3 regions of the Bradyrhizobium lablabi genome follow, and region 2 is predicted to be linked to each of the others. Evidence: predicted binding sites of a transcription regulator. Region 2 holds the regulator's gene; each other region holds the start of a gene.
What was found. The regulator PhoB, encoded in region 2, activates phosphate uptake and scavenging genes when phosphate is short. The targets are predictions, from matches to a motif close to TGTCATNNANCTGTCAT.

Region 1: B5526_RS01755 (RNA degradosome polyphosphate kinase) is a predicted target of PhoB. The motif match lies at 3,430-3,446, and genes of this name have one in related genera.
Region 3: B5526_RS02130 (DUF47 domain-containing protein) is a predicted target of PhoB. The motif match lies at 1,862-1,878, and genes of this name have one in related genera.

What each region holds. Positions count from the first base shown of each region.
Region 1 covers NZ_LT670844.1:367,517-378,136, reverse strand. Annotated here, with positions in the region: gene ppx (exopolyphosphatase) at 1-1,123, opposite strand, end outside; gene B5526_RS01755 (RNA degradosome polyphosphate kinase) at 1,136-3,355, opposite strand; gene B5526_RS01750 (DnaA ATPase domain-containing protein) at 3,497-4,174, opposite strand; gene B5526_RS01745 (CDP-alcohol phosphatidyltransferase family protein) at 4,226-4,768, opposite strand; gene purM (phosphoribosylformylglycinamidine cyclo-ligase) at 4,928-6,001, shown strand; gene purN (phosphoribosylglycinamide formyltransferase) at 6,006-6,659, shown strand; gene B5526_RS01730 (cold-shock protein) at 6,793-6,996, opposite strand; gene B5526_RS01725 (autotransporter outer membrane beta-barrel domain-containing protein) at 7,368-8,552, shown strand; gene B5526_RS01720 (LysR family transcriptional regulator) at 8,577-9,641, opposite strand; gene B5526_RS01715 (hypothetical protein) at 9,847-10,320, shown strand; gene B5526_RS01710 (GNAT family N-acetyltransferase) at 10,307-10,620, shown strand, end outside.
Region 2 covers NZ_LT670844.1:4,818,613-4,829,232, forward strand. Annotated here, with positions in the region: gene pstC (phosphate ABC transporter permease subunit PstC) at 1-333, shown strand, start outside; gene pstA (phosphate ABC transporter permease PstA) at 338-1,183, shown strand; gene pstB (phosphate ABC transporter ATP-binding protein PstB) at 1,180-2,001, shown strand; gene phoU (phosphate signaling complex protein PhoU) at 2,012-2,728, shown strand; gene phoB (phosphate regulon transcriptional regulator PhoB) at 2,906-3,610, shown strand; gene B5526_RS22410 (GcrA family cell cycle regulator) at 3,834-4,343, opposite strand; gene B5526_RS22415 (aspartate aminotransferase family protein) at 4,790-6,001, shown strand; gene argF (ornithine carbamoyltransferase) at 5,998-6,936, shown strand; gene B5526_RS22425 (Hsp33 family molecular chaperone) at 7,146-8,153, shown strand; gene B5526_RS22430 (N-acyl homoserine lactonase family protein) at 8,402-9,214, opposite strand; gene B5526_RS22435 (crotonase/enoyl-CoA hydratase family protein) at 9,307-10,239, opposite strand; gene B5526_RS22440 (TetR/AcrR family transcriptional regulator) at 10,410-10,620, shown strand, end outside.
Region 3 covers NZ_LT670844.1:451,136-461,755, forward strand. Annotated here, with positions in the region: gene B5526_RS02120 (peptide chain release factor 3) at 1-48, opposite strand, end outside; gene B5526_RS02125 (inorganic phosphate transporter) at 146-1,159, opposite strand; gene B5526_RS02130 (DUF47 domain-containing protein) at 1,174-1,818, opposite strand; gene B5526_RS02135 (branched-chain amino acid ABC transporter permease) at 1,975-2,943, opposite strand; gene B5526_RS02140 (branched-chain amino acid ABC transporter permease) at 2,945-3,808, opposite strand; gene B5526_RS02145 (ABC transporter substrate-binding protein) at 3,888-5,111, opposite strand; gene B5526_RS02150 (ABC transporter ATP-binding protein) at 5,146-5,883, opposite strand; gene B5526_RS02155 (ABC transporter ATP-binding protein) at 5,891-6,646, opposite strand; gene B5526_RS02160 (PAS domain-containing protein) at 7,024-7,665, shown strand; gene B5526_RS02165 (hypothetical protein) at 7,673-8,296, shown strand; gene B5526_RS02170 (ArsC family reductase) at 8,293-8,664, opposite strand; gene B5526_RS02175 (MarR family winged helix-turn-helix transcriptional regulator) at 8,903-9,346, shown strand; gene B5526_RS02180 (hypothetical protein) at 9,382-9,723, shown strand; gene B5526_RS02185 (MFS transporter) at 9,720-10,620, shown strand, end outside.

The DNA.
Region 1 (10,620 bases), 3.5 Mb from region 2:
CGCGGTGATCGGGATGTACCCGCCAGCCGATATCCGACAACAGGCAAGCGACATGGCGCAGGCGGCGATCCTCGTCGGTTTCCCGCAAATGCACGACCCGCACCAGGCGATCGGTCCATTCCGTCAATTCCTGGGCATGACGCGCGGATCGCGACAACAGTCCGTTGAGCTCTTGAACGGCGCCAAACAATCCGTCCTTGGCGCGCTCGGCCGGCGGCAGCTTCTCGTAGAGCAGGCCTTCACGTACGCCGAAGGTCGAAAACACAATGGTTTTCGGCTTCGCGACCCGGATGATTTGTTCGAGAACGAGGGCAGCGTAGGCCAATAGCGGCCGCCGCGCATCGGCAACGACCTCGATATTGGCCAACATATTCGCCGTTACCAGGCGCCGCAGGCGCTGCGCGAAATCGAGTGCGTCCTGGGCCGGTATCGAATAGCCATGCATCACTCGCAGCGGGTATTCGCTCTGGATGATGTGGATGCGCGCCAGCGCGCGCCACGTTCCACCGACCGCGTAGAACACACGGCCGCGGCCGGCCGAGAGCTGGGCAACATCGGAAAGCTCGGTTTTGACGATGCGCTCGGCGCGCTTCAAGGATTTGTGCGACAGATCCTGCAGCGCGAGGCTTCCGAGCGGCAACGTGACGCCGCTATGAACCCGGTTGCCGCGAACGTCGACCAGTTCCAGCGAACCGCCGCCGAGATCGCCGACGATCCCGTCCGGCTTGTGAATGCCGGAGATGACGCCGAAGGCGGATAATTTCGCTTCGCGCGGACCCGAGAGGATTTCTATTTTGACGCCGCAGATGCGTTCGGCCTTGGCAATGAAATCCGGGCCGTTGGTGGCATCGCGGCACGCGGCGGTGGCGATCGCGTAGACCCGGCCGACTTTCATCACTTTGCACAGCGCGCGAAACCGCCGCAGCGACGTCAACGCCTTGGCGACGGCGTCGGGCGCCAATAGCCCGGTGGTCTGCACCTCTCGTCCGAGACCGCACAGGGTTTTTTCGTTGAACAGCGTGACCAGGCTTCGCGTCAACGATTCGTAGACGACGAGACGCACCGAGTTCGAGCCGATGTCGATGACCGCGACGCTCGATGCGCGTTTGCGCGGCCCCTTCACCGGAAAGACCCCTTATGATGATGCCTGACGCTCGGTGGACGATTGCTGACGCTCGGTACGGCGCGTGAGCCGGCGCGGCGAAGATTCCTTAAGCGACTTTCCACGGCCGGACAGACTCGGATTCGTCATGAAGTAATTATGCAGGTTGAAAGACTCCTCGCCCTTCGCGGCCTTCATACGCGTTGACGATCCGTCCGGCAACAATTGCCAGCTCTGCTCGGTATCCTTCAGGTTAGCGACCATGATCTGCTCGAGAACCTGCTGATGCACCGTGGGATTTTGCAGCGGACAGAGGATTTCGACCCGGCGATCGAGGTTGCGCGGCATCATGTCGGCGGACGAGATATACACAGCAGCTTTTGCGCCGGGCAGGCCCTGTCCCATGCCGAAGCAGTAGATTCGGCCATGCTCGAGGAAACGGCCGATGATCGATTTGACGCGGATATTCTCCGAAAGCCCTGATATGCCCGGACGCAGGCAACAGATGCCGCGCACCACCAGCTCGATCGATACGCCCGCCTGCGAGGCTTGGTAGAGTGCGTCGATGATGTCGGGGTCGACCAGCGAGTTCATCTTCATCCAGATCGCCGCGGGCCTGCCGTGACGGGCGTGGTTGGTCTCGCCGTGAATATGTTCGAGCATGCGCTTGCGCAGGGTCAGCGGCGATACCGCCATCTTCTCGATGTCGCTCGGTTCGGCGTAGCCGGTGATGTAGTTGAAGACCCGCGCGGCGTCGCGGCCGATGATCGGGTCGGAGGTGAAATAGGACAAATCAGTGTAGATACGCGCGGTCACCGGATGATAGTTCCCCGTGCCGGTATGGACATAGGTCGTGAGACTGCCGCCCTCGCGGCGCACGATCAGCGACAGCTTGGCATGGGTCTTCAGTTCGATGAACCCGTACACGACCTGGACGCCGGCGCGTTCGAGGTCGCGGGCCCAGCGGATGTTGGCTTCCTCATCGAACCGCGCCTTGAGCTCGATCAGCGCGGTTACCGACTTTCCGGCTTCCGCGGCCTCCGCGAGCGCGCGGACGATCGGCGAGTTGTTCGAGGTGCGATAAAGCGTCTGCTTGATGGCGACGACGTCGGGATCGCGGGCGGCCTGTTGCAGGAATTGCACGACGACGTCGAACGATTCATAGGGATGATGGACGATCAGGTCCTTTTGCCGGATCGCGGCGAAAATATCGCCGCCATGGTCGCGCACGCGTTCCGGATGGCGGGGGACGTAGGGCGCGAATTCGAGATCGGGGCGGTCGAGCCGGGTCAGTTGCGACAATTCGTTCATCGCCAGCACGCCGTCGACCAGCAACACCTCGTCGTCGGCGGTGGAAAGTGCGTGCTGCACGAAGGCGCGCAGTTCATCCGGCATGTTGGCTTCGATCTCGAGCCGGATCACCGATCCGCGCCGCCGCCGCTTCAACGCGGTTTCAAACAGCCGCACCAGATCTTCGGCCTCTTCCTCGATTTCGAGTTCGGAATCCCGGATGATGCGGAAGGCGCCCTGGCCTTTGACGACATAGCCAGGGAACAGCCGGCCGATGAACAGGCCGGTGGCCTGCTCCAGCGTAATCAGGCGCACGGTCGCGTCCTTGCCGGCGGGCAGGCGGATGAAGCGATCGATCTTGCCGGGCATACGAATGAGCGCGTTCATCGGCTTGCCGTCGGCGACCCGCGCCAGGTGCAGCGCGATGGTAAATCCGAGGCTCGGGATAAACGGGAAGGGATGCGCTGGATCGATGGCAAGCGGCGTCAGCAATGGAAAAATGTTGTGGAGGAAATGATCCTCGATCCAGCCTCGCTCGGTCTTGGTGACATCGCGGCCGTCGACAAGAACGATGCCCACTTCGGCCAGGATGCCGCGCAGGTCGCGCCAGATCGCCTGTTGGTCGTTGGCGAGCTTTGAAACCGTCTCGTTGATCAGAACCAGCTGTTCGGACGGGGTCAGCCCGTCTGGGCTGCGCTCGGCAATGCCCTCGCGCACCTGGGCCTTGATGCCGGCGACGCGGACCATGAAGAACTCATCAAGGTTATTGGCGGAAATCGACAGGAATCGCACCCGTTCAAGCGCGGGATGGCCGGGATTGACCGACTCCTCGAGCACCCGGCGATTGAAATGCAGCCAGGAAAGCTCGCGATTGATGAAGCGTTCGGGGCTTGCAGCAATCGTCGGGCTAGCCTCGGCTTCCGCTTCTTTTTCTTTAATTACAATGGCTTGCGCGGATTCCATCAAGGTTTGATCCATTCCCAAATCAGGCCGCGCCGCCATTTTAGCCAAGTCGGCGCAAAGCATGTGTTATCGCGATGACGTTTCGATGACATTGATGTTCCCACAAGCCGCGCCGTCAAGATGCGCCTCGGCCGTCACAAATCAGGCATTGCGCAATAATTCAGCCGCCAGCGCCCGGGTGACCGGCCGGCCGAGCCGCAAGGCTTCGCTGTCGAGCAGTTCGACCGCCTGCCGTACGGCCGCGTAGGACCGCTCGATCCGGGTTGCGAGATAGCTTACCACCGTCTCATCGACAGCCAGTTGACGGTCGGCGCAGAATTTGACGATCAGGGCGCGAAACAACTGGTCGTCGGGCGGCAGCAGCGACACCGTCGGAACCGCGCGCAGCCGTGACCGCAGATCGCGCAGCTCGATTTGGAGCGCGGACGGCGGCACCCGCGCGGTGATCAGAACGAAGGCTTCGTCTTCCCGCGCCAGGTTCATCAGGTGAAAGAGCGCCCGCTCGTCGACATCAGGCGATTTCAAGTCTTCCACCACCAGCGCCCCGGTCGCCAGCGCGCCCGGCACCGCGGTTGCGGTCAGCGCATGGGCGGATATCGACCGCGCGCCGGCCTGCTCGGCCCAGATCGCCGCCAGATGGCTCTTGCCGGAGCCCTCCGGTCCGACCAGCAGCATGATCGGGCTTGGCCAGTCCGGCCAACCGTCAACCAGCGCCAGGCCGGCAGCATTGGCCGGTCCTTCGAGGAAATTGTCGCGGGTGAGGCTTTCCGCGTGCGGCAGCGCAAATGCCAGTTGACGAGGTTCGACGCGGCCTGCCACGCGGTTGCTCCATACCGGGATCTCGGCGATCCAACTTGCTTCGATCGCGCTCTAGCTGGCTTCGATCGTGCTCATGTGCCGCACCCACTCCACGAGATAGAGAGAGACGGAGACCAAAGTAAAGACCGTTACAAAGCCCATCAGGATCAGATCATACGGCCTCGGCTGGAAGCCGAAGCCGAGCGCGGCCAGCACCAATGCCGCGAATGCCACCTGCGCCACGGTATTGAGTTTTGACACCATCAACGGCTTCATCGGGATCGGCTTGCCGAACAACCATGACACAATCACGGCGCTCACGATCATGATATCGCGCGAGACCACGAGGATGACGATCCAGCGCGGCACCGCGCCCCAGATACCAAGCGCCACGTAGATCGAGACCAGAAGCGCCTTGTCGGCCAAGGGATCGAGCAGGGCGCCTAACTCGCTCGCCATGTTGAAACGCTTGGCGAGGAAGCCGTCCACGGCGTCGCTGACGCCGGCGATGACGAAGATCGCGAACGCGATTTCCATCTGGCTGGAGGCGATCGCCCAGACGATGATCGGCACCAGGAGGATGCGGCCCAGCGTAATGATATTCGGAATACTCAACTCGGTCGCTTCCCGGCTCCCGGCCTTGTTTTTTACGAAGGTCCGGCTCTTTGCAGGCTGAACCGGTTCCTGTCTACATAGTACACGGGCATACCGCTTGCGAGCCATTGCGCATCCGCGGAATCCGACGTAACCAGCCGGCATTATCTGGGACAGGCCATGATCGACCGCAAAAACGGGCTCACTTACGCGGATTCGGGTGTCGACATCGATGCGGGTAATCGGCTGGTCGACCTGATCAAGCCGATGGTCCGTGCTACCGCCCGCGCCGGGGCCGACGCCGAAATCGGCGGGTTCGGCGGGCTGTTCGATCTCAAGGCCGCGGGCTTCAAAGACCCGGTCCTGGTCGCCGCCACGGATGGCGTCGGCACCAAGGTCAAGATCGCGATCGAGACCGGCCTGCACGGCGGCATCGGCATCGACCTGGTGGCGATGTCGGTCAACGACCTGGTGGTGCAGGGCGCGGAGCCGCTGTTCTTTCTGGACTATTTTGCATGCGGCAGGCTCGATCCGGAGGCGGCGGCGGCGATCGTCGCAGGGGTCGCGGAAGGCTGCCGCGAATCCGGCTGCGCGCTGATTGGCGGCGAAACCGCCGAAATGCCCGGCCTCTACAGGGATGGCGACTACGACCTCGGGGGGTTTGCGGTCGGCGCGGCCGAACGCGGCACGCTGTTGCCGCGGCCCGATATTGCGGTCGGGGACGCCGTGCTCGGCCTTGCCTCGTCGGGCCTTCACTCCAACGGTTTTTCCCTGGTCCGCAAGATCGTCGAACGATCCGGCCTCGGCTTAGACGCGCCCGCGCCGTTCTCCCCGGTCATGACATTGGGCGGCGCGCTGCTGACGCCGACGCGGCTCTATGTGAGGTCATGCCTGCGCGCGATTCGCGAGAGCGGCGCGGTCAAGGGGCTCGCCCACATCACCGGCGGCGGTTTCACCGACAATATTCCGCGCGTGCTGCCGAAGCATCTCGGCGTCGGCATCGATCTGGCGAGGCTTCCAGTGCTGCCGGTGTTCAAATGGCTGGCGGAGCAGGGCGGCATCGCCGAACTCGAATTGCTGCGCACCTTCAATTGCGGCATCGGCATGATCGCGATCGTGAAAGCGGATGCGATCGAACAGGTCACCGCGATTCTTGCCGAGGGCGGCGAGAGCGTTACGCTTCTCGGCGAGGTGATCCCCGCCGAGGGCGAGCACCGCGTGGTCTATAACGGTCATCTCGATCTGGCATGGTGAGTCCATGAAGCGCCGTGTCGCCATCCTGATTTCCGGGCGCGGATCGAACATGTCCGCATTGATCGAGGCGGCAAGCGAAGTGGATTTCCCGGCCGAGATCGTCGTGGTGATCTCCAACCGCTCCGACGCTTTGGGCCTCGAAAAGGCCAGGACTAGCGGAATTCCGACGCTCACGATCGAGAGCAAGCCGTTCGGCAAGGATCGCGCGGCGTTCGAGGCCGTGCTGCAGACGACGCTCGATCAGCACAAGATCGACCTGATTTGCCTCGCCGGTTTCATGCGGCTGTTCACCGCCGGATTCGTGCAGCGCTGGTATGGCAGGATGCTCAACATTCATCCCTCATTGCTGCCGTCATTTCCCGGTCTCGAACCGCAGGCGCAGGCGCTGCGCGCAGGGGTAAAGATTTCGGGAGCGACCGTGCATTTTGTCATTCCGGAAACCGACGCCGGCCCGATTCTGATGCAGGGCGCGGTCGCGGTGCGCGATGACGATACGCCGGAGACGCTGGCGGCGCGGATTCTTGCGGTCGAACACCGCATCTATCCCGAAGCGCTACGGCTGGTCGCGGCTGATCAGATCCGGCTTGACGGCGATATATGCAAAGCCGCAGGCGGCAAGGGTTCCGACGCCATCTTGATTTCGCCCGCGGCAAGCTGAGGCGTCGGGCAAGGAGCGTGAGCGGCGGATGCTCGGTTAGCCGTCAATGGTTCGAAAAAATTAGCTTAAAAATAAGAATCCCCCGGCATAGGCCGGGGGTACATCAGGATTGCTTGCGCGGATCGTGACGAAGTTAGGTGACCTTCAGATTTTCCGCGGAGCTCTTGCCGCGATTTTCCACAAGGTCATATTCGATTACCTGATTCTCGTTGAGGGTTGAGAGCCCCGCACGCTCGACCGCCGAGATATGGACGAACACGTCCTTATCGCCGGCCATCGGCTTGATGAACCCATAACCCTTGGTCGGGTTGAACCACTTGACGGTGCCTTTTTGCATCGCCTGTCTCCTGGTCTAGACGTAAAAAAGACGCGGCCACGCTGTTCGCGTGCCACGCCACAAGCGGGCTTGTCTGATGTCTGCTCAATTTCTCAGTCGCGAAACGCACAGTCGATCGGCCTAAATCCGATTGTGCTGCATATTGCAACACGAAATTTGCGCGTTAGCAAGCTTCCGGCGTGTCCTGGGAAGTCTGTTCAAGAATGAGACCGCCGCTTTCCGACCTGTGGCAGCGGAACAACAATGTCCGCTAATCGCCCGCAGCCCGGGACCAAGACCGATTGACCCCCCGCGAGAACTGGGGGCAAATCGGCACCGGCCGACAGGATTTGCATCGTTTCGAGTTGGCGCCGTTTCGGGAAATAGCATTCATGTGCGGCTCATCGCAGCCTTCGCGCGCTAAGGGGACGGGTGCTGGCGGCGGGCTTTCGAGGACCGTTGCGGTCGCGTTTGTCGTCGTTTTGGCAGGTGCCGCGACGTCGCCGCCGGCTCAGGCCCAGATTGCCGTTCTTGTGCCGCCACGACCCCCAGCACCGCCCCCGCCCCCGCCACCCCCGCCGCCGCCGCTGCCTCCGCCACCGGTGCCATCGCGCACCGATGCCAACACCGACCTGTCGGCGGGCGCTGCGCTGACCAATCTCGGCAGCAATTTCCTCGAGCGGCTTGGCGACCAGGCGACCAACGGTTTCGCCCGCGCCGCCCGCAACAATCCCGGCGGCGGCGGCGCCTCCGAGGCAACCGAGGCGCCGCGTTTCCGGACCTGGGGTGAGACCTACGGAATTTCGGCCAGGACCGGCATGCAAGGCGATTTCGCCGGCGACCATCGCCAGACCTGGGGCGGTGTCGCGGGCCTCGGCGCGCGCATCGCACCCGGCGTCAATGTCGGGGTTTCGGTCGACCAAAGCGGCACCGCCATCGACGTTCCGGTTTCGCTGCAGTCGGCAACCCTCGACTTGACCCAGATCGGCTTCAACGCCTCTGTGGACAAGGGTCCGTGGACCTGGGCCGTCGCGCTGGTCCACGGTTTTGGAAAAATCAATTCCAGCCGCGACACCGGGGTGGGCTTCGCGACCGCCGGCTATGACGGCCGTATCGACGGCGCGCTGACCGAACTCAGCTACTACTGGAACATGGACCAGAGCCGGATCGTGCCGAAGGCCGCGTTCGAATATGTGCGCGCCTCGACCGGATCGTTTACGGAGGTCGGCGGACTTGATCCGGTGATGGCGAGCGGTGCGACGGCGGAGCGTTCGCGGATCCTGCTCGGCGCGGAGATCGGGCACTACTTCGTTTTCGATCAGAAGATTTTCGATCTGTCCGCCTACGGCAAGTTCGTCGACAATGTCGCGCAGAATTTCAGTTCGCTCACCGTCAGCCTCGGCACCCAGAGCATCACCCTGCAAGGTATCGGCGAAAGCCGCTACGGCGCGGATGCCGGCGCGTCGGCGTCGCTCTTCCTGAGCAATAGCGCGCGCCTCTACGCCAATTATGACGGCAAGTTCCGCGCCGCGTCGCAGTCGCACCAGGGCACGGTCGGGGTGGAGCTGAAGTGGTGACGCGCGGCCTGCCTCGCCCGACGATCAGAGCAGTTCCTTGGCGCCATTAAACGGGTTGGCAGCGGCATATCCCACCAGCCCGAAATTCTCTCTCGGTCCGGCCATCAGGGGCACGAGGTCGTTTGGGTGAATAAACTCGTCCCGGAAACACGGATACGTTTTGGGATCGAATATCTTCTTGAGCCAATCGATGACGATCTTATGCCGATCCGAGTTGCGAAATTCCTTGTGATAGGTAAGCCAAAGTTCGGCATGATGACTAAAGCCCATATCGACCGCGACCAGCGGCGCCCCTAAGGCGATCGACGAAGTTGGCAGGAAACCAACGCCTGCGCCTCGTTCAACCGCGTATAGAACGCCGATGCTGGAGTTTGTCTTTATTCCGACGACGCCTTCCAGCGAGGTCAGTCCGAAAATCCGCGCATACGCGGTATCATCGACCTGCGGCGCGCTTTGCTTGATAATTCGGTGACTTTTGAGCTCAGATAGCGATGCGGGAATGCCGTAGAGCTTCTGGTAGCCTGCGGAAACGAAGGGGTAGATGTGCAGCCTGCCGAGCTTGGCGACGATGAGGTCGGGGTTGGTCGGCGGTTCGAGCTGAATGGCAATATCGGATTCCAGCCGTGCCACGTCCGATTGCTCCATCGCGCAGCGAAGGTCGACGGTGATCTTGCGGTAGGTTTTCTGGAAATCGATCAGCCTTGGAAGAATCCAGAAATTGCCCGGCCCCTCGGTCACGGCAATCCGCACCGTACCCGCAGGATCATTCGACGACTGCGACGCGCGCCGGAAAATGTTGAAGGCGTGACGCTCCATTTCAGTCACGTCCGCAATCATCGCGGCTCCGTCTTCGCTCAGCGTCAATCCACTCTGATCGCGCAGAAACAATTTGCAGCCGATCCGCTCCTCGAGCCGATCGATCCTTCGCATCAAGGTCGTGCTCGTCAGGCCAAGCACTTCACCGGCGTTCCGGAAACTCTTGTATCGCGTGCAAACGAGAAACGCTTTCAGATCGTCCCAGGACGCATCCGGAGCTTCCTCAGTCCGGTGCTGCATCATCGCAGCACCCCGATGCAATAGTTGCTGCATACCCCAAACTCCCACCCGTTATGATGCTCGTTGCGGGCAGGAGTAACGATAGATGCGCAACGAGACTATGGAAAGAGCCTGTTTCGCTGCAAGGCACGATTTCGATTCACTGCCGATCAGTTCGGATGTTGAGGTCCGACCGGCGCGATATCAGGAGATTTCAATCCTGGCCGATATGGCCCATCGCCTGGTTCCGGGAGTTCAGATGACGGCGCCGATGCTCGGCAAATACTTCGCTTTTGATCCTGAATGCATTCTAACGTTCAGCCGACGTGAGCAATTGCTCGGCGGCATTGCGTTTCTTTATCTCAACAGTCGCGGACACGACGCTCTCATTCTCGACGAGATTTGCCTGACGCAGCCGGATATCAGCCTGCTTGCGCCGAGCGACGAGGAGGTGTCGGCGATCTACCTTTGGGCACTTGCGGCAACCGGTCGCGGTGTCGCCGCATCCGGCAAGATCTCGGCGCATTTGCGAACGCGGCGCTATGTCAACGCCAATTGCTTCGCCCAGCCATCGACCAAGGCAGGACGCGATTGGCTGATTTCGACTTGCTTCAAGCAGATACCGAGCTTCCAGCCCGACCTCTGGTGTTACGAGCGGCCCTGGAACCGCGTCCCGACGCGTCTAGCGGCATCGGGTTTCCCAGCAAGGAGTTCTGCAGATGCATGGCACTAGGTCTTCATCATCGGCCACCTCGAACCCGCGCGCGATCTCGGTCCGCATCGCGCGTGATCCCAACGACCTCATGCTGGTCACCGCCATCCGCGCCGCCGTTTACCTCGCCGAGCAGGATTGCCCGATCGAGGAAGAGTTCGACGGCAACGATCTGGTCGCGGCGCATTTCATCGGATTTGTCGGAAGGGAACCCGCGGGCTGCCTTCGGGTACGGTTCTTTGGTGAGTTCGCCAAGGTCGAACGGCTCGCCGTCCGCCATCAGTTCCGGCGCTCGCGCGTGTCGTTCAAATTGGTGCAGGC
Region 2 (10,620 bases):
GTCGGCTGCACCACCTGGGAAGTCGTCCGCAACGTGGTCATTCCCTACACCCGCGTCGGCGTCATCGGCGGCGTCATGCTGGCGCTCGGCCGCGCGCTCGGCGAGACCATGGCGGTGACCTTCATCATCGGCAATTCCTTCCGCATCTCCTCGTCGATCTTCGCGCCGGGCACCACGATCTCGGCGGCGATCGCATCCGAGTTTGCCGAAAGCGACGGCCTGCATCAATCCGGCCTGATCCTGCTCGGCCTGTTGTTGTTCGTGTTGACGTTCTTCGTGCTGGCCGCGGCGCGGATGATGCTGCAGCATCTGGAAACGAAAGCCGGGAACTAAGCTCATGAACCCGATTTACGTCCGCCGGCGCCGCACCGACATCGTCATCCGAGCCCTTTGCTTCGGCGCCGCTCTGTTCGGCGTTACCTGGCTGGCATTGATCCTGTTCACGCTGTTGTTCAACGGTTTCGCCGGGCTGAGCGTTCAGTTGTTCACCGAGAATACCCCGCCGCCGGGCTCCACCGAAGGCGGGCTCCTGAACGCCATCACAGGCTCCATCATCATGACGGTGATCGGGGTCGGCATCGGCGCGCCGCTCGGCCTGTTCGCCGGCACTTATCTCGCCGAATACGGCCGCAACGACCGCCTGACTTCGGTGATCCGCTTCATCAACGACATTCTCCTGAGCGCGCCGTCGATCATCATCGGCCTGTTCATCTATGGCGCGGTGGTGGTGCCGATGGGCGGGTTCTCGGCCTTGGCCGGCTCGCTGGCGCTCGCCGTGATCGTCATTCCCGTGGTGCTGCGGACCACCGAGGACATGCTGCTGCTGGTGCCCAATCCGCTGCGCGAAGCGGCCTCCGCGCTTGGGCTGCCGCGCTCGCTCGTGATCAAGCGGATCGCTTATCGTGCCGCCCGATCGGGTCTGATCACCGGCGTGCTGCTGGCGACCGCCCGCGTCGCCGGCGAAACCGCGCCGCTGTTGTTTACCGCGCTCTCCAATCAGTTCTTCAGCCTAAGCCTGACCAAGACGATGGCCAACCTGCCGGTGACCATCAACAACTTCGTGCAGAGCCCCTATGCGTACTGGAAGCAGTTGGCCTGGAGTGGGGCCCTGCTCATCACCCTGACCGTACTCGCCTTGAATATTGGCGCGCGTATTCTTGGCGCCGAGAGGACACCAAAATGAATGACCTGTCTGTATCAGTGAGTGCCGCGAGTGGGTCGGTTCCGGCCGTGGCGTTGCCCGAGGCCCCGGCCAAGGTGACGGCGCGCGGCCTGAACTTTTATTACGGCGAGCACCACGCGCTGAAGAACATCAACCTGACGCTCGGCGCCAATCGCGTCACCGCGTTCATCGGACCGTCCGGCTGCGGCAAATCGACCTTGCTGCGGATCTTCAACCGGATGTACGACCTCTATCCGGGCCAGCGCGCCACCGGCCAGTTGATGCTGGACCAGACCAATATCCTGGATTCCAAGCTCGACCTCAATCTGTTGCGCGCCCGCGTCGGCATGGTGTTCCAGAAGCCGACGCCGTTTCCGATGACGATCTATGAGAACATCGCCTTCGGCATCCGCCTCTACGAGAAAATATCAAAATCCGAGATGGATGGCCGGGTCGAAAAGGCGCTGCGCGGCGGCGCTTTGTGGAACGAGGTCAAGGACAAGCTGAACGCCTCGGGCTTAAGCCTGTCCGGCGGCCAGCAGCAGCGGCTTTGCATCGCCCGCACCGTTGCGGTGCGGCCCGAGGTGATCCTGTTCGACGAGCCCTGCTCGGCGCTCGATCCGATCTCGACCGCCAAGGTCGAGGAACTGATCCAGGAACTGGCGGAAGATTACACGATCGCTATCGTCACCCACAACATGCAGCAGGCCGCGCGCGTCTCCGACAAGACCGCGTTCATGTATCTCGGCGAGCTGATCGAGTTCGACGAGACCAACAAGATCTTCACCTCGCCCAGCGATCGACGCACCCAGGACTACATCACCGGCCGGTTCGGCTGAGGAGAGCAATATGGCTTCTGAACATACCGCCAAGGCGTTCGACAGCGACCTGCAGGAATTGACCCGGCTGGTCGCGGAGATGGGCGGACTTGCCGAGCGCATGATCGTCGAATCCGTCGATGCGCTGATCCGCCGCGACGTCGCGCTCGGCCAACGCGTCGTCGCCGCCGACGCCGAAATCGACAACCTGCAGCGGGTGATCGAGGAACGCGCGGTACTGACGATCGCGCGGCGCCAGCCGATGGCGGTCGATTTGCGCGAGATCGTCGGCGCGATGCGGGTCGCGACCGATCTCGAGCGGATCGGCGACCTCGCCAAGAACATGGGCAAGCGGGTCGCCGCGCTGGAGAGCGATTTCCAGCCGCTCAAACTGATCCGCGGGCTCGAGCACATGACCGACCTGGTGCAGTCGCAGGTCAAATCCGTGCTCGACGCCTATGCGGCGCACGATCTGCCCGCGGCGATGTCGGTGTGGAAGGGCGACGAGGAAGTCGACGCCATCTGCACCTCGCTGTTCCGCGAGCTCCTGACCTACATGATGGAAGATCCGCGCAACATCTCGTTCTGCATCCATCTGATGTTCTGCGCCAAGAACATCGAGCGGATCGGCGATCACGCCACCAATATCGCGGAAACCGTGTTCTACATGATCGAGGGTCAGCAGATCCTCGACAAGCGCCCGAAGGGCGACATGACGACCTTTGCCACGACAGTACCTGGAAATTAGAACGCAGCGTTTTCGAGCGAACTAGATCCGGTTCGCGTGAAGAAAACGCGTCAAACCAAGAGTAGCGTTTTCGAGCGAAGTGCATCTGGTTAGCGTGAAGAAAACGCGTCAAACCAAACGAAGCGTTTTTTGAGCACGTGAACAAAACGCGTCAAACAAAAGAGAAGGCTGGGCATAATGAGCGCGCGCATTCTGGTGGTGGAAGACGAGGAAGCTCTGACCACGCTGTTGCGTTACAACCTCGACGCCGAAGGCTATGATGTAGAGACAGTCGGCCGTGGCGACGATGCCGACACCAGGCTGAAGGAACGCGTTCCCGACCTGATCGTGCTCGATTGGATGCTGCCGGGCCTGTCCGGCATCGAATTGTGCCGCCGCTTGCGGGCGCGGCCGGAGACGCGGTCGCTGCCGATCATCATGCTGACCGCGCGCGGGGAGGAAAGCGAACGGGTCCGGGGGCTTGCCACCGGCGCCGACGATTACATCGTCAAGCCGTTTTCGGTGCCGGAATTATTGGCGCGGGTGAAGGGCCTGTTGCGCCGCGCCAGCCCCGAACGGCTCGCCACCGTGTTAAGTTACGGCGACATCGAGCTCGACCGCGAGAAACGCCGCGTCGCCCGCTCGGGCCGGCCGATCGATCTCGGCCCGACCGAGTATCGCCTCCTGGAATTCTTCCTCGAGCATCCGGGGAGGGTGTTCAGCCGCGAGCAATTGCTCGATTCAGTCTGGGGCCGCGACATCTATATCGACGAGCGCACCGTCGACGTGCATATCGGGCGCTTGCGCAAACTGCTCAACCCCGGCCGCGAGCAGGACCCGATCCGCACCGTCCGCGGCGCCGGCTACGCGCTGGATGACCGGTTCGCGAAAGCGGCGGAGTAAGCGGCCTCGCATGCTGTCGCCAGCGGCGACTTCCTTACCTCTCCCCGTTCTTTACGGGGAGAGGTCGAAATTCGCGCGGAGCGGGAATTTCGGGTGAGGGGCGAGGCACGGCGCTTCATTCATCACGAACGTTCGAAGACGACGATAGAGCCCCTCACCCCAACCCTCTCCCCGCAAGGGCGGGGCGAGGGAGCAGACTTAGCGCGTTGTCTGCACGCGCCCTTTACCGCGCCGGCTTCGGCGGCTGGCGGCGGCGGTCGCCTGCCGGCTGATAGGCGATCCGCGAGTGGTGCGCGCAATAGGGCAGGCTCGAGAGCGCCTTGCCGCCGCAGAAGAAGAATTCCGCGCTGGCCGGGTCGCCGATCGGCCAGTGGCAGGTGGCCTCGTTCAATTCCAGCAGCGACAGCCGCTGGCTGATCGGCACCACGTTGTCGAAGGCGATCGGATCGGCCTCGAGCTCGACCTCGAACGCATGCGCCAGCGCCGTGTTGCCGCGCGAGACCGGACGCGCTACCCGCATCATGTGCTGGGCGGGGCGGGCTTTGCGCGGACGCGGCGCCGCCGAGGCGGGGCTCTTGGCGCGGCCGGAAAGCCCCAGCCGGTGCACTTTGCCGATCACGGCATTGCGCGTCACATTTCCAAGCTCGGCGGCAATCTGGCTGGCCGAAAGCCCGGACTCCCAGAGTTTCTTCAGTTGCTCGACGCGATCGTCAGACCAGGTCAATACCGTCATCGCACTCTTTCCTTCGCGTCGCGCCGGCCGATCTTGGGGCAGCGCTGCGGTGCCAATCTGTCAAAAATCCCAGCCGGCAGAATCCCTTAGCCCTCGCCGGGCGCGGAAAGCGCGCCCGAACGTGTACGCCGAACACTTAGGACTTAGGATCAGAACTGCCGCACGAGATGTCGTACCCGACGTCCCAGAAGCTACAATATGGCGTGACTCCGGCGCAAGAGTCCGCGTGGGTGCGTCCACATGTTCCGTCAGCTAAGCATTGCAATGCGCCCTTTCCGCGACACCGGAAGAATACGGGGGCGACCGGTTGACACAGTTCGCCGCGGGCATAGAATGCTTGCCACGTGCCGCCCCGAAAAGGCGGCACGTTTTGTTTTCCGTCTGGCGGTCGATGCGATCGCGCCAATGCGCGCACCGCGGCCGGGCCTAACTTTCAAGTGATTGCCATGACCCAGAGCGCCACGTCGCATCTGCTTCCCGTTTTCGCCAGGGCCGATCTCGGTTTCGAGCGCGGCGAAGGGTGTTGGCTGACCGCCACCAATGGCGAGCGCTATCTCGATTTCACGAGCGGCGTCGCGGTCAACGCGCTCGGCCATTGCCACCCGCATCTGGTCGCAGCACTCCAGGAGCAGGCGACAAAACTCTGGCACATGTCGAACCTGTTCAAGAGCCCGGACGGCGAGCGGCTCGCCGCGCGGCTGTGCGAACAGAGCTTTGCGGATTTCGTGTTCTTCGCCAATTCCGGCGCGGAGGCGATGGAGTGCGCGATCAAGGTCACGCGCAAATTTCACGCCGCCAAAGGCCATCCCGAGCGCTATCGCATCATCACCTTCGACTCAGCGTTTCACGGACGGACGCTGGCGACATTGGCCGCGACCGGCTCGCCGAAATATCTCGAGGGCTTTGGGCCGCCGATGGACGGCTTCGATCAGGTGACGCTCGGCGATCTCGACGCGGTGAAGAAGGCGACCGGTCCGCACACCGCGGGCATCTTGATCGAGCCGCTGCAGGGCGAAGGCGGCGTGCGCGCCGCGCCGCACGCCTTCTTCAAGGCGTTGCGCCAGCTCTGCGACGACAATGGCCTGCTGCTGGTGTTTGACGAGGTACAGACCGGCGTAGGCCGCACCGGCGATCTGTTTGCCTATAAGCGCATCGGCGTAACGCCGGACGTGATGTCATTGGCAAAGGCGCTCGGCGGCGGCTTTCCGATCGGCGCGTGTCTTGCGACCGCGGAAGCCGCCTCCGGCATGACGCCGGGCTCGCACGGCTCGACCTTCGGCGGCAATCCGCTCGCGGTCGCCGCCGCCAATGCGGTGCTCGACGTGATGCTGAAGCCCGGCTTCTTCGATCACGTGCAGAAGATGTCGCTCCTGCTCAAGCAGAAGCTGGCCTCCGTGGTCGACCGCTATCCGGGCGTGCTCAGTGAAGTGCGCGGCGAGGGCCTGTTGATCGGGCTGAAGGCGGTGGTGCCGTCCACCGATCTGGTGGCCGCGCTGCGCGAGCAAAAGCTGCTCACGGTCGGCGCCGGCGAGAACGTGGTGCGGTTCCTGCCGCCCTTGATCGTCACCGAGGCGGAGATCGAGGAATCGGTGGCATGTCTCGAGCACGCCTGCGCCAAATTTGCCGACAGTCGGTTGAAGCAGGCGGCGGGGCAATGAGCAAGGCGCTGCGGCACTTTCTCGATCTCAACGAGATTCCGACCAAGGAATTGCGCAACATGCTCGAGTTAAGCCTCGCCATGAAGGCGAAGCTGAAGGCGCAAAAAAACGGTGGCGCGAAGACCAAGAAGCCGCTCGAAGGCAAGACGCTGGCGATGATCTTCGAAAAGCCCTCGACCCGGACGCGGGTGTCGTTCGACGTCGGCATGCGCCAGCTCGGCGGTGAATCGATCATGCTGACGGGCGCGGAGATGCAGCTCGGCCGCGGCGAGACCATCGCCGACACCGCGCGGGTCTTGTCGCGTTACGTGGATGCCATCATGATCCGCATCCTCAACCATGATGCGCTGTTGGAGCTTGCCGCGCACGCCACCGTGCCCGTCATCAACGGGCTGACGCGGCGTTCGCATCCCTGCCAGGTGATGGCCGACCTGATGACGTTCGAGGAGCATCGCGGGCCGATTACGGGCCGCACCGTGGCGTGGAGCGGCGACGACAACAATGTGCTGGCGTCATGGGCGCACGCCGCGGAGCGCTTCAAGTTCACCCTGAACGTCGCGACCCCGCCGCAGCTTGCGCCGAACAAGGCGATGAAGGACTGGATCAAGGCCACTCAAGCCCCGATCGTGCTCGGCAACGATCCGGAATCCGCCGTCCGCGGCGCCGATTGCGTCGTCACCGACACCTGGTTTTCGATGGGCGACAAGGACGGCGAGCATCGCCATAATTTGCTGAAACCCTATCAGGTCAACGCCAAGCTGATGTCGCTGGCAAGACCCGATGCGCTGTTCATGCATTGCCTGCCTGCCCATCGCGGCGACGAAGTCACCGACGAGGTGATCGACGGCCCGCAATCGGTGGTGTTCGACGAGGCCGAAAATCGCCTGCACGCGCAAAAGGGCATTTTGGCCTGGTGCTTTGACGCGGTGGCGTAGCGGTTAGTCAAAATTCTATCGTCGTCCCCGCGAAAGCGGGGACCCATAACCACCGCCGTGCGTATTTGCAAAAGCTGGAGCCGCAGCTCGATGCAACAACAGCCATTTGTGGTTATGGGTCCCTGCTTTCACAGGGACGGCTCGTGGAGATATTCTCGCACCTCGTAACCCCCTTTCGATTCACCTCCGCCGACCCCAGATAAAGCGCCATGACTGCACAATCCCCCGACATGAAAATCTCGCTCCAAACCCCGATCCGCGCGCCGTCGGCGGTTCCGGTCGACGATGCGGTGCTGCCGTTCGAGGTCGCGGCGCTCGATCTGCGCGGCCGCCTGACCCGGCTCGGCCCCGCACTCGACGATGTCTTGACCAAGCACGATTATCCGCCTGCGGTCGGTAAATTGCTTGGCGAAGCCATCGTGCTTACGACACTGCTCGGCTCGTCCCTGAAATTCGACGGCCGTTTTATTCTGCAGACCCAGACCGACGGCCCGGTATCGTTCCTGATCGTGGATTTTCAGGCGCCGGACCGCTTGCGCGCCTATGCGCGCTTCGATGCGACCCGGCTCAGGGAGGGCCTCGATTCCGGTGCGCTATTGGGCAAGGGCCATCTCGCCATGACCATCGATCAGGGGCCGGACATGAGCCGCTATCAGGGACTGGTGGCGCTCGAGGGCGGCTCGCTCGAAGACGCCGCGCATGAATATTTTCTGCGCTCGGAGCAGATTCCCACAAGGGTGCGGCTTGCGGTCGGCGAGGAATGGCGCGGCGGTGAAGGCAGCGGTCCAAGGCATCGCTGGCGCGCCGGCGGCATGCTGCTGCAATTTTTGCCGAAAGCGCCGGAGCGCGCGCGGCAGGCCGATCTGCATCCCGGCGACGCGCCGGAAGGCAGCGTCACCCACACAATCGAGGAAGACGACGCCTGGGTCGAAGGCCAGTCGCTGATCTCTACCGTCCAGGATATCGAACTGATCGATCCGGATTTGTCGGGCGAGCGGCTGCTCTATCGGCTGTTCCACGAACGCGGCGTCCGCGTCTTCGCGCCGCTGCCGTTGCGCGCGCAATGCTCGTGCTCGCGCGAGGCCGTCGCCGCAATGCTCGCAAGTTTTGCGCCGGGTGATCGCGCCGACATGGTGAAAGACGGCAAGGTGGTCGTGACCTGCGAGTTCTGCTCGTCGGTGTATGAGTTCACCCCGGATGAGGCGGGCGTGGAGTAGGGCGCCGCACGCGGTCATTGCCGGGCTTGACCCGGCAATCCATCAATCTTCATGGCAAGCTTTTTTCGAAGCAGAGATATCGCCGGTCAAGCCCGGCGATGACGAGTCGAATATGCGCCGCTAGAGCATGATCCGGAAAAGTGGACACCGGTTTTCCCTCGCGACAAACGCCAAGGGCGTTTGCGCGGAGATCATGCTCAATCAAAAAGATAGAGCGGGATGACGATTCGAAGAAAAGTCATCGCGCTCTAGTCGTAAAATTCCGGCGCATGGCGGCGCGCGTCGCTGGAAGGCTTGTCGTGATTGATCCAGAGCTGTGCGTGCTTGTTGGCGAGGACATGCGCGAGCTTTTCCATTGAGGCTGTCGACTGCGCCTTGTCAGCGTTGAAGCCGGGAACGCGGCGGTCATCCCAGTTGGACTGGAAATGCACAGCGTCGCCCGACAGCACGACATCGCCGGTCTTTTTGAGGCGGACCAGCAGGGATTGGTGTCCCGGCGTGTGGCCGGGCGTCGATAGCATCGTCAGGCTGCCGTCGCCGAACAGATCCTTGTCGCCCTCGATCAGCTCCAGCTTGTTCTTGGGGCTGAAGGGCTTCAGCGGCAGCTTTTGTCCATATTCCCATTCCGCCTTCTGCATGATCAGGATAGCGTCGGGAAATTCCTCGACATTGCCGACATGATCGGGATGGACATGCGAGATCGCGAGATAGCGCACATCGGCGGGCTTAACGCCGAGCGTTGCGAGCGCCGCCGCCAGGGTTTGGCTGCGGTGCCAGGTCTGGCTGAGCGCCGGGACGTTTATGCCATCCGGAACCGCCACGAGGCGGTCGGTGATCCCGGTATCCCAAAGCAAATAACCCTCGGTATTGTGGTGAATGAGATAGCAGTTATCGGAGAAATCAATCGGCACGCCGACATTGACGCCGGGCGACCAAAGCGACTGGTCGGCTGCGTGCGCCCAGCCGCAATCGATGACATAAAGCCGGTCGACTTCGCCCGCCCTGGCGCTCGTGGCGAGCACGACCAAGATCAGATTCAAGGCCCAAAACACCGTTCGCATGGTTACCTCCGCAGTCGGAGAAATGCCCGAAGAATTCCTCGAACCATGCCAGCGAAAGCAGGCCGCGGCGAGCCGAGCGTCCGCAGACATCGCTATCGCCCGACGTAGACGGGGGCACGGTTTTCGCGAAGCGAGCGGAGATATTCCTGACGATCCTCGCTTCGCAGCAGGCGCGCGAATTCCGGTTGCAATGTCGCCAGCGCCAGCCTTTCGCCCTCGCTGAGCGCGCGGCGAGCCGACACAAGCAGGGCGTGCACCCCGAGCGGAGCGGCGGCGGCAACCTGCCTTGCAAATTCGACGGCCCGATCGAGCTGCTTATCCGGCGCGGTCACCTCCTGCACGAGCCCCATGCGATAGGCGTCGTCGGCGTGCCAGTCCTGGCCGGTCAGCATGTAGCGCATCGCATTTCCCCATCCGGCTTCGCGAACGAAGCGAATGGTTGCGCCGCCACCCGGAAACGATGCGGCGACCGCTTCTCCCTGGTTGAAAACGGAATCTTGTGCCGCGATCCTTATGTCGGCTGCCAGGAAGATTTCGTGAGCGACCCGCGTGACACGCCCTTGCACGGCGACGATGAGCGGCTTGGAGCGCTCCGGCCCGGCGGTACCGACCGGGTCGATGAAATTCGGCGGAGCCTGAAACGGTCCCGCACGCAAGCCGGCGCCCCAGGATTGAAGGTCGAGGCCTTGCGAAAAATCCGGTCCCTTGCCGTGGAGCACGGCGACACGAAGATCATTGTCGTGCTCGAACTCGTAATACGCCTGGCCCAAGGCGTTGAATGTCGGAATATCGATACGGTTCTGCGCCTCCACCCGATCGATACCGATCAGCAGCACGCCGGTGGGCAGACGATCGAGGCTGATGGTGCTCTTGCCTTGCGGTAGTACCGGCGCCGGGCCGTTTGCCGGCGCCCCCGATTGGGCAACCGCAGGGCCCGGCGCGGCCAATCCGGCGGCGGCCGTTCCGAAAAGGGTGAGAACGTCGCGGCGGGCGATATCTGTTTCAGGCTTGCCGGAAGTTGCCATCGCGATTGCTCCTCGAAATTGCACCGCCCGCGGCGGTTTTTCCACCGCCAGGCCGCAAAATGGGTCTGGACATTGGCGCGGACGCCGATGCAAACTTTCGGTACGATGTGGTACCAGTCTGCCTGGATATAAGGTACGGCTTCGTACCATGCAAGGGTCCTTTTGTGCCGATGAAAAAAAATGCGCCCGCTGAGCCCGGCCCTCCCACCGAGACGCCGATTTGCGATCGCATCATCGGTGCCGCGTTCGCGGCATTCATGGAGCACGGTTACGGCAACACCACCATGCTAGAGATCGCGACACGAGCCAAAGTGTCGAAGCGCGATCTCTATGCGAGCTTTTCCAACAAGCAGACGGTGCTGCTGGCATGCATCGCGAACC
Region 3 (10,620 bases), 3.5 Mb from region 2:
AAGCGGCGAGCGGGACGGTGATTCGGTTGCGATGGCGAGGTCGGACATGGCGGCAGCGTTTGGCAGGGAAAGGTGGCTGGATCAAGGGAGTTTTCGGCCTGTTACATATAGGAATGGCGCGGACGAACGCCAATCAGGGAGCTTGTCAGGGCACTTTGGACACCAGCGACACCACCCAATAGGCCAGCGCCGCGATGCCGGCAGACGCGGGGATCGTGATCACCCAGGCATAGACGATCGTGCTCGCGACGTTCCAGCGCACCGCCGAGGCCCGCCGCGCAGCGCCGACACCGACGATGGCGCCGGTGATGGTATGGGTGGTCGAGACCGGAACTCCGAGCCAGGTCGCGATGAACAGTGTCGCCGCGCCGCCGGTCTCGGCGCAAAATCCCTGCATCGGCGTCAGTTTTGTGATGCGCAGGCCCATGGTGCGGACGATCCGCCAGCCGCCCATCAACGTGCCCAGCGCCATTGCCGCTTGGCAGGACAACACCACCCAGAACGGCACGAAAAATTCGGTGCCGAGATAGCCTTGCGAATAAAGCAGCACCGCGATGATGCCCATGGTCTTCTGCGCGTCGTTGCCGCCATGGCCGAGCGAATATAGCGATGCCGAGACGAATTGCAGGATGCGGAAGGCGCGATCGACCGCGAACGGCGTCGAGCGCACCGAGGCCCAGGACACGATCACGACCAGCACCAGCGCCAGCACAAATCCGAGCAGCGGCGACAGCACGATCGCGAGCAGGGTTTTGGTGAGCCCGCTCCAGACCGCGGCCGAAAGCCCGGCCTTTGCCATGCCGCCGCCGACCAGTCCGCCGATCAGGGCGTGCGAACTGGAGGATGGGATGCCCAAACCCCAGGTGATCAGGTTCCAGACGATGGCGCCGACCAGGGCGGCGAAGATCACTTGCGTATCAATTACGCTCGGCTCGACGATCCCGGTGCCGATGGTGTGCGCGACATTGAGCCCGAACACGGCAAAGGCGACGAAGTTGAAGAACGCCGCCCAGAACACGGCGTATTGCGGCCGCAACACCCGGGTCGACACGATCGTCGCAATCGAATTGGCGGCGTCGTGCAATCCGTTGAGGAAGTCGAACATGAGCGCGACCGCGATCAATCCGGCCAGTATCGGAAGACCAAGCGTGGCGTCCACTGCGCGGCCCTGCCCTATACCTGTTCGATCACGATTGAGTTGATCTCATTGGCAACGTCATCGAAACGATCGGCGACTTTCTCGAGATGGTCGTAGATCTCGGCGCCGACGATGTAATCCATCGTGTTGGCGTTGCGGTGCTTGAGGAAGAGCTCCTTCAGCCCGATGTCGTGGAGATCGTCGACGCGCCCTTCGAGCTTGGTCAATTCCTCGGTGATCGCGGTCAGCATCGAGACGTTGTTGCCGATCGATTTCAAGAGCGGCAGCGCGCGGCCGACGAGATTGGCGCATTCGACCAGTAGCGTACCCATTTCCCGCATCGGCGGCTCGAAAGTGCGGACCTCGAACAGGATGACGGCTTTCGCGGTCTGCTGCATCTGGTCGATGGCGTCGTCCATCGAGGTGATCAGGTTCTTGATATCGCCGCGGTCGAACGGGGTGATGAACGTCCGCCGTACCGCGGTGAGCACCTCGCGGGTGATGCTGTCGGCGTCGTTCTCGTACTGGTTGACGCGCTGGCAGAACACCGGCGTCTCATCGCCGCCGCGCAGCATCTCCTGCAACGCCAGCGCGCCCTGCAGCACGGTCTCGGCATGGCGGGCGAACAGGTCGAAAAACCGTTCCTCCCTCGGGAGAAAAGCGCGGAACCAACGCAGCATCTGAAATGTCCATTGTCAGCGGAAATGGCCGGCCGGAATCGCCTGTCACATAACTGTCATAAACCATTCCGGCGGGAAAGCGCGCCGCACACGGCCCGCGAAACCGGTCATCCACTGCTTTATAAGGGCAAGAAAATGCTCTGGATTTCGTTCCGCTCAAAGCGAGCGGCGGAAATAATGCGCGATCTCGCCGATCACGCCGCGGCGGAATGTCAGCACGCAGATCACGAAGATCGCGCCCTGGATCACCGTCACCCATTGGCCGAACCCTGCTAGGTACTGCTGCATGGCGATAATGACAAAAGCCCCGACCACCGGTCCGAACACGGTGCCGAGCCCGCCGACCAGCGTCATCAGCACGATTTGCCCGGACATCGCCACTTCAACGTCCGTCAATGATGCATTTTGCGCGACGAACACCTTCAGCGCGCCGGCCAATCCTGCCAGCGTTCCCGACAGGATATAAGCTAGCAGCTTGTACTGATCGGTCTTGTAGCCGAGCGAGATCGCGCGAGGCTCGTTCTCACGAATAGCTTTCAGCACCTCGCCGAACGGCGAGTTGATGGTACGGAAGATCACCAAAAAGCCGAACAGGAAGCCAGCGAGAACGACGTAGTAAAGGATCGTCGGGTTGGCGAGGTTGAAAATTCCGAACAGGTAACCCTGCGGAACGCCCTGGATACCGTCCTCGCCATGGGTGAACGGCACCTGCACATAGATGAAATACAAAAGCTGCGATAGCGCGAGCGTGATCATCGCGAAATAGATGCCCTGGCGGCGGATCGCGACGACGCCGGTGATGACGCCAAGCGCTGCGGCAGCAGCGGTGCCGGCCAGAATTCCAAGTTCGGGGGACAAGCCCCAGACCTTCAATGCGTGCGCCGAGACATAGCCCGCGGTGCCCAGAAACATCGCGTGACCGAACGACAATAATCCGCCGTAGCCGATCAAAAGGTTGAAGGCACACGCCAGCAGCGCAAAGCACAGCGCCTGCATGACGAAGAACGGGTAGATGCCGCTCACCGGCACGGCCATCAACAGCGCCGTCATGATGCCGAACGCGATCATCTCGTCGCGGATGGTGCGCGGTGTCACCGGGATTGTATCGTCGGTCATCGCCGTCATATCAAGCCGCCCGTCCGGTAAGTCCTGTAGGCTTCACCAGCAACACCAGCACCATCAGGACGAATACCACGGTGTTGGAGGCCTCCGGATAGAAGTACTTGGTCAGTCCCTCGATCACGCCGAGCGCGAAGCCGGTGACGATCGATCCCATGATCGAACCCATGCCGCCGATCACCACCACCGCGAACACCACGATGATGACATTTTCGCCCATCAGCGGCCGCACCTGATTGATCGGCGCCGACAATACGCCGGCGAGCGCCGCGAGACCGACGCCAAGCCCGTAAGTCAGCGTGATCATGCGCGGCACGTTGATGCCGAAGGCGCGCACCAGCGTCGGGTTTTCGGTGGCGGCGCGAAGGTAAGCGCCAAGCCGCGTCCGTTCGATCAAGTACCAGGTTCCAAGACAGACGATGAGCGAGAAGATCACCACCCAGCCACGATAGATCGGCAGGTACATGAAGCCGAGATTCATGCCGCCTTTCAGCTCGTCGGGGATCGCGTAAGGCAAGCCCGATGAGCCGAAGTAATTCTGGAACACGCCCTGGATGATCAGCGCCAGCCCGAATGTCAGCAGCAGCCCGTAGAGATGATCGAGGCCGGCCAGCCATTGCAGCATGGTCCGTTCCAGGATCATTCCGAAAATGCCGACCACGATCGGCGCCAGGATCAGCGCCGGCCAATATCCGATGCCCGCGACGTTCAAGAGGAAATAGGCGCAGAACGCGCCCATCATGTAGAGCGCGCCGTGAGCGAAATTGATGATGTTGAGCATGCCGAAGATCACGGCAAGCCCGAGACTGAGCAGCGCGTAGAACGAGCCGTTGATCAGTCCCACCAGAAGCTGTGCGTAGAGAGCCTGCATCGATCGATCTTTCGCAACCAAAATCAAATGGTAACACGGAAACGGAGCCCACCGGCGCAAGGCCGGCGGGCCAACGCAGTTACTTCTTCAGCAGCGGGCACTTGCTTTCCGAAAGCGGCGTGAAGGCCTGGTCGCCGGGAACGGTTCCGACCAGCTTGTAAAAATCCCAGGGCGCCTTGGATTCCGAGGGCTTCTTCACCTCGAACAGGTAGGCCGAATGGATGGTGCGGCCGTTGGGCTCGATCTCGCCCTTGCCGAACAGGGGATCGTCGGTCGGAATCGACTTCATTTTCTCCACGACCTTGGCGCCATCGTGCGGATTGCCACCGAGCGCGTCGAGCGCCTTGAAATAGTGGATCAGCCCGGCATAGACGCCGGCTTGCACCATGGACGGCGGCGCGCCGTTCTTCATGCGCGCGGCGAACTTCTTGGAAAATTCCCGGGTTTTGTCGTTGAGGTCCCAATAAAAGGTCTCGGTGAAGTTCAGGCCTTGCGCGGTCTCCAGTCCGATCGCCTTGACGTCGGTGATGAACAAGAGAAGCGCCGCGAGCTTTTGGCCGCCCTTGACGATGCCGAATTCGGCCGCCTGCTTGATCGAGTTCGTGGTATCGCCGCCGGCATTGGCAAGACCGATGATCTTGGCCTTCGACGACTGCGCCTGCAGCAGGAACGAGGAGAAGTCAGAAGTATTCAGGGGATGCTTGACGCCGCCGACCACCTTGCCGCCATTGGCCAGGATGACCGCGGTGGTGTCGCGCTCGAGCGCGGCGCCGAAGGCGTAGTCGGCGGTGAGGAAGAACCAGGTATCGCCGCCGGCCTTCACCAGAGCCTGCCCGGTGGCATGGGCGAGCATGTAGGTGTCGTAGGTCCAGTGCACGGTGTTCGGCGAGCACTGCGCGTTGGTGAGATCGGAGGTCGCGGCGCCCGAGTTGATGTAGACGCCGTTCTTCTCCTTGATGATGTTGTTGACGGCAAGCGCGACACCCGAGTTCGGCACGTCGACGATGACGTCGACCTTGTCGACGTCGAACCACTGCCGCGCAATCGCGGTGCCGATGTCGGGCTTGTTCTGGTGATCGCCGGAGATGACGTCGATCTTCCAGCCCTTGGCGGTCAGACCGGAATCCTCGGCCGCCATCTGGGCAGCCAGCGTCGAGCCCGGGCCGGCGAGGTCGGCGTAAAGCCCGGATTGATCGGAGAGCGCGCCGATCTTGACGGTTTTGTCCTGCGCGGCCGCGAAACTTGCCGAGGCAAGGATCAGCGCGCTGCTGAGTAACAATGATGCGGCAATGTTAGTTTTCATATTGGTTTCCTCTTCGGATTCTTCTCGTTGTTCTTCAGACACCGAGATAGGTGTGAAGCTTGTCCATGTTGGCCGATAGCTCCGAATTGGCAAAGCCATCGATGATCTTGCCATGCTCGACGATGTAGTAGCGGTCAGCGACCGTCGAGGCGAAGCGGAAATTCTGTTCGACCAGAAGGATGGTAAAGCCTTCTTTCTTCAGCCGCGCGATGGTGTGGCCGATCTGCTGAATGATGACGGGCGCAAGCCCTTCGGTCGGCTCGTCCAACATCAGAAACCGCGCGCCGGTCCGCAGGATCCGCGCGATCGCCAGCATCTGCTGCTCGCCGCCCGACAATTTGGTGCCCTGGCTGTTGAGCCGCTCTTTCAGATTGGGAAACAGATCGAAAATCTGGTCCAGCGACAGCCCGCCCGGGCGCACGATCGGCGGCAACAGGAGGTTTTCGCGGACATCGAGGCTGGCGAAAATGCCGCGCTCCTCCGGGCAAAAGGCGATGCCCATCCGCGCGATGCGGTCCGAGGAGGTGCGGATAATCTCCTGCCCGCCGAACCGGATCGAGCCGGTGCGCTTGGCGATAATACCCATCACCGATTTCAGCGTCGTCGTCTTGCCGGCGCCGTTGCGTCCGAGCAGGGTGACGACTTCGCCGGCGTTGACGTTGAAATCGATGCCGTGAAGGATGTGTGACTCGCCGTACCAGGCCTCGAGATTTTGCACCGTCAGCACCGCAGCACCAGCTGTCGATGTGGGCTTCGTGGCGGTTTCGGTCATGGTCAGTTCAGGCATGACCCGCCCCCAGATAGGCTTCCTTGACGCGCTCGTCCTTGGTCAGGTCGGTATAATGGCCTTCCGCCAGTACGTGACCGCGCGTCAGCACAGTGATGATGTCGGAGAGATTGGCGACCACGCTCAGATTATGTTCGACCATCAGGATCGTGTATTTCGCGGAGATGCGCTTGATCAGCGCGGCGATCTTGTCGATGTCTTCATGGCCCATGCCGGCCATCGGCTCGTCGAGCAGCATCATCTCCGGATCGAGCGCCAAGGTGGTTGCGATTTCCAGCGCGCGCTTGCGCCCATAGGGCATCTCGACCGCCGGCGTCTTGGCAAATTCGCTCAAGCCGACATCGTCGAGCAATTCATGGGCGCGGCCGTTGAAGCGGTCGAGCACCGACTTGGAACGCCAGAAATCGAAGGAATGCCCGTGCTGGCGCTGCAACGCGACCCTGACATTTTCAAGCGCGGTCAGATGCGGAAACACCGCCGAAATCTGGAACGAGCGCACCAGCCCAAGACGCGCGACGTCGGCCGGCGCCAGCGCCGTGATATCCTGTCCCTTGTACAGGATCTTGCCGGCCGACGGCTTTAGGAACTTCGTCAACAGATTGAAGCAGGTGGTCTTGCCGGCCCCGTTCGGCCCGATCAACGCATGGATACTGCCACGGCGGACCCTGAGATCGACATCGCGAACGGCAAAGAAGCCTGCGAACTCCTTGGTCAATCCGTGGGTTTCGAGGATGAACTCATCGGCCAATCAAATTTCCCCCATCACCATCGCCGCGAAGAGCGTTTCGCACGTGGCTAATTATTTCCTAACCGGAAGGTTCTCGTGAGACGTCCTTTTTAGAAATTCCGTCCCGAACCGCCCGCCTCCGGGCGCGAATATGCCGTCAACGGGCCGGCTTAGGCAAGGCGGAAAGCTGGGCATGCGCCGGCCTGCGCGGATTCGCCATTAATCGAATGGCGTGAGGACCTTAGCGATGGGTCGCCCGAGGCCTTTCGGCCGCCGGTTTCGGTGCGCCCGGAAGGGCCACCCTGATCCGGGAAAGCCACCATTAACGGTATTTCGACGCGGTGGCTCGCTTTCATCAAAAATTTCCCCCTAAGGTCGATGGTTCGGTGTTTTGCTTCATGTGTATTGAAAACGGATTGCTGGCCGTGGAATTCGAGAGCGCCAACCCATCGGTGGTCAAATCGATCAAGCAGCGGGATCTGTTGAATACCTGGCTGCGGCTTTATGCCCGGGAGCAGTTACCGCCGCGCATCGAGGAATACCAGCCCGAACGGCTCGCGGAAGAACTTTCCGACCTCGTCTATTATATCGTCGATAGCGCGCAAGCGCCGCCACGCCTGACGATCCAGAGCGACGGCACACGGATGGCAACCGCCTATGGCAATACCGGCAAGGGCCGCTACCTCGACGAATATGTCGGGCCGCGACTCGCGCCGATCGTGATGCCCGTCTACCATCAATGCTTAAAGCGCGCGCTGCCGGTCTACACGATCGCCAAGTTCGATGACATCTACGGGCGGATCGTCGACTATGAGCGGCTATTGCTGCCGTTCTCGGAAGGCGGCCAAAATGCCGGCCAAATTACCCATGTGATCGCCTCGCTGAAGACCATCAGCGAAGACGGCGGCTTCGAGATCAAGAATTTGATGCGGGGGAATGACTCGTTGCCGACGCCAAAGCTTCGCGCGGTGATCGATCGCGACCTGTTCCACCGCGCCCCCGGCCGCATTCCGGCCGGCGACGTGATCGAATTCAGTTAAAGCTCAGATGGAGTTTTCGAGCGCCAACCCCTCGGTGGTCCGATCCATCAGACAACGCGATCTGCTCAACACCTGGCTGCGCGCGCTGGTCAAATCGCGCACCCTGCCCGTGCTCGGCGATTACCGGCCGGAATGCATCGCGGACGAGCTGGCGGACATGATGGGATTTGACGTCATCGGCGAAGGCTGCGACGCCCGCTTCCTGATCACCCAGGAAGGCGCCAGACTGACCACGACCTACGGCAACGAACACATCGATCCCGACAAGCGGACCAACCGTTATCTCGACGACGCGATCGGTCCGGAACGATACGAACGCGTCGTCACCTTGTACCGCACCTGCTTGGCGCGAAAGCGGCCGACCTATTCGATCTCCATGGTGCAGGACGCCGATGGCAAGGACGTTCAGTACGAGCGCTTGCTGCTGCCGTTCGGCAGCGCCGGTAGCGTCGAGCAGATCGTCGGCTCCTATAAAGCGATCAGCATCGAGGGCCACTTCAAGATCAGGAACCTGATGGCAATCAGGCCGAGAGCTGTACCGGCGATCGTCGTCAGGGCCGTCATCGATCAAGACATCGTTCGCAGCTCCACGCACGTTCGTGCCTCGGAAGACATTATCGAAGTGAGCTAGCGTTTCCGCGCCGCGCCCGACGGCGCCACCTCCTTGGCGTAGATTTCCGGCTTGAAGCCGACCAGCAATTTGCCGCCGAGATCGAGCACCGGACGTTTGATCATCGACGGCTGCGCCAACATCAAGGCGAGCGCCTTGCGCTCGTTCAAGCCTTCCTTCTCGCCATCGGGCAATTTGCGGAACGTCGTGCCCGCGCGATTGAGCAGGGTTTCCCAGCCGAGTTCGTCGCTCCAGTCTTTCAATTTGTCCTTTGCGATGCCTTCGCTCTTGTAATCATGAAAGCCGTAGGCGATGCCGTGGCTGTCGAGCCAGGCGCGCGCCTTCTTCATGGTGTCGCAGTTCTTGATGCCGTAGATGGTGATGGGCAAAGCTGATCCTCGCGCGAATTTGCGGCGCGAGGTTAGCCATGCAAACGGCACCACGCCAGACTGTGCGTTGACGTGATGTGGATGCATCCCGGCCACGCTGCAGCGTCCGCGATTCTAGGAATTCTGTGTCGATCTCCGTCCGGCAAATACCCGGCCAAACAGGGCGAACCTTGAATATGAACAGGAAAACTTGCCAGTCTAAACTTGCAAGTTTTCCTGTTGATGCTATCTTGGTGGCATGAACGACGTCGCCGAAGCTCCAAACCCGACGGAAACAGCCGCCTCTGAGCTTTCATTGGCGATCGGGCAGCTGGTGCGTCGCCTGCGCACAGAAGCTAATCCGGGTGAATTGAGCTGGTCGCAGATCACGACGCTCGCCCGGCTCGACAAGGTGGGCTGGATGACGACAGCGGACCTCGCCCGCTCCGAGTTCGTCAAACCCCAGTCGATGGGCACGACGCTTTCGGATCTCGAGCAGCAGGGATTGGTCCGGCGCCGGCCGCATCCGACCGATGGCCGGCAAGTCCTGTTCGGGCTGACCGCGGCGGGAAGCGAGGCGAGACGACAGCGCAATATCGCCAAACGCGAATGGCTGCTGGCTGCGATGGCGAAGCTCGATCCGGCCGAACAAGCGACGCTGATGTCCGCGGCCGCGCTGATCAAGCGCCTGGCGGAATCTTGAATGTCGCGCCGCGCGCGAGACGAGGGTGCCTGACGATGAACTTTCTTCACGACATCTCCTATTTTTTTGCCGGCGCCTTTCTCACCAACGCGATCCCGCATTTTGTCAGCGGCGTGATGGGGCGTGTGTTTCAAAGCCCGTTTGCGACGCCGCGCGGCGAAGGTCCCTCATCTTCAACAGTCAACGTCCTCTGGGGCTTCTTCAATCTCGCGGTCGGCTATTGGCTCATCTGCCGCGTCGGAAACTTCGATCTGCATTCCAACGAGGATGTCGTTGTCTTGGGGATCGGCATTCTCCTCGCCGGCGTCCTGCTGGCGCGCCGGTTCGGAAGATTCAACGGCGGCAACTTTCCTGACGACAGGCAGGCGGTCCGGTGAAAAATACTTTTCGTTCGCTGAGCGGCTTCAATTATCGGGTGTGGGCGTGCGGCGCGCTGGTGTCCAATGTCGGGACCTGGATGCAGCGCATCGCCCAGGGCTGGCTCGTGCTCACCCAACTGACCCACAACAATGCGACCGCCATGGGCATCGTGATGGCGCTGCAGTTCGGACCGCATCTGTTGCTGCTGCCCCTGACCGGCTTTGCGGCCGACCATCTCGACCGCCGCAAACTCCTGATCGGCACGCAGGCGGCGATGGGCGCGCTTGCCTTCGGGCTCGGCATCCTGACCATTAGCGGACTCGTCCAGTTGTGGCATGTCTACGCGTTCGCGTTCCTGTTCGGCTGCGTGACCGCGTTCGACTCGCCGGCGCGTCACACCTTTGTCTCGGAGCTCGTTGGAGAGGCCGACCTGTCGAATGCGGTGGCGCTGAATTCCACCTCCTTCAACGCCGCGCGGATGATCGGTCCGGCCATTGCCGGCACCCTGATTGCTTCCGTCGATTCGGGTTGGGTGTTCCTGATCAACGGGGCCTCGTTCGTCGCCGTGCTCTCTTCGCTGGCGCTGCTTCGCGTCAATGAGCTTCATGTCCAGGAGCGGGCCTTTCGAACCCCCGGCAGCCTCGTCGATGGCTTCCGCTATGTCTGGGGACGGCCCGACCTCCGGGCCATTTGCTTCATGCTGTTCCTGATCGCAACGTTCGGGCTGAACTTCCAGATCTTTATTTCGACGATGTCGGTCAAGGTCTTTCATGCCGGCGCAAGCCAGTACGGGTTGTTGACGTCGGTGATGGCGATCGGCACGATCGCCGGCGCGCTACTCGCCGCCGGGCGGGAAAAGCCCCGCTTCGCGCTGCTCGTGACAGGGTCGGCGATTTTCGGGCTCGGCTGCACTT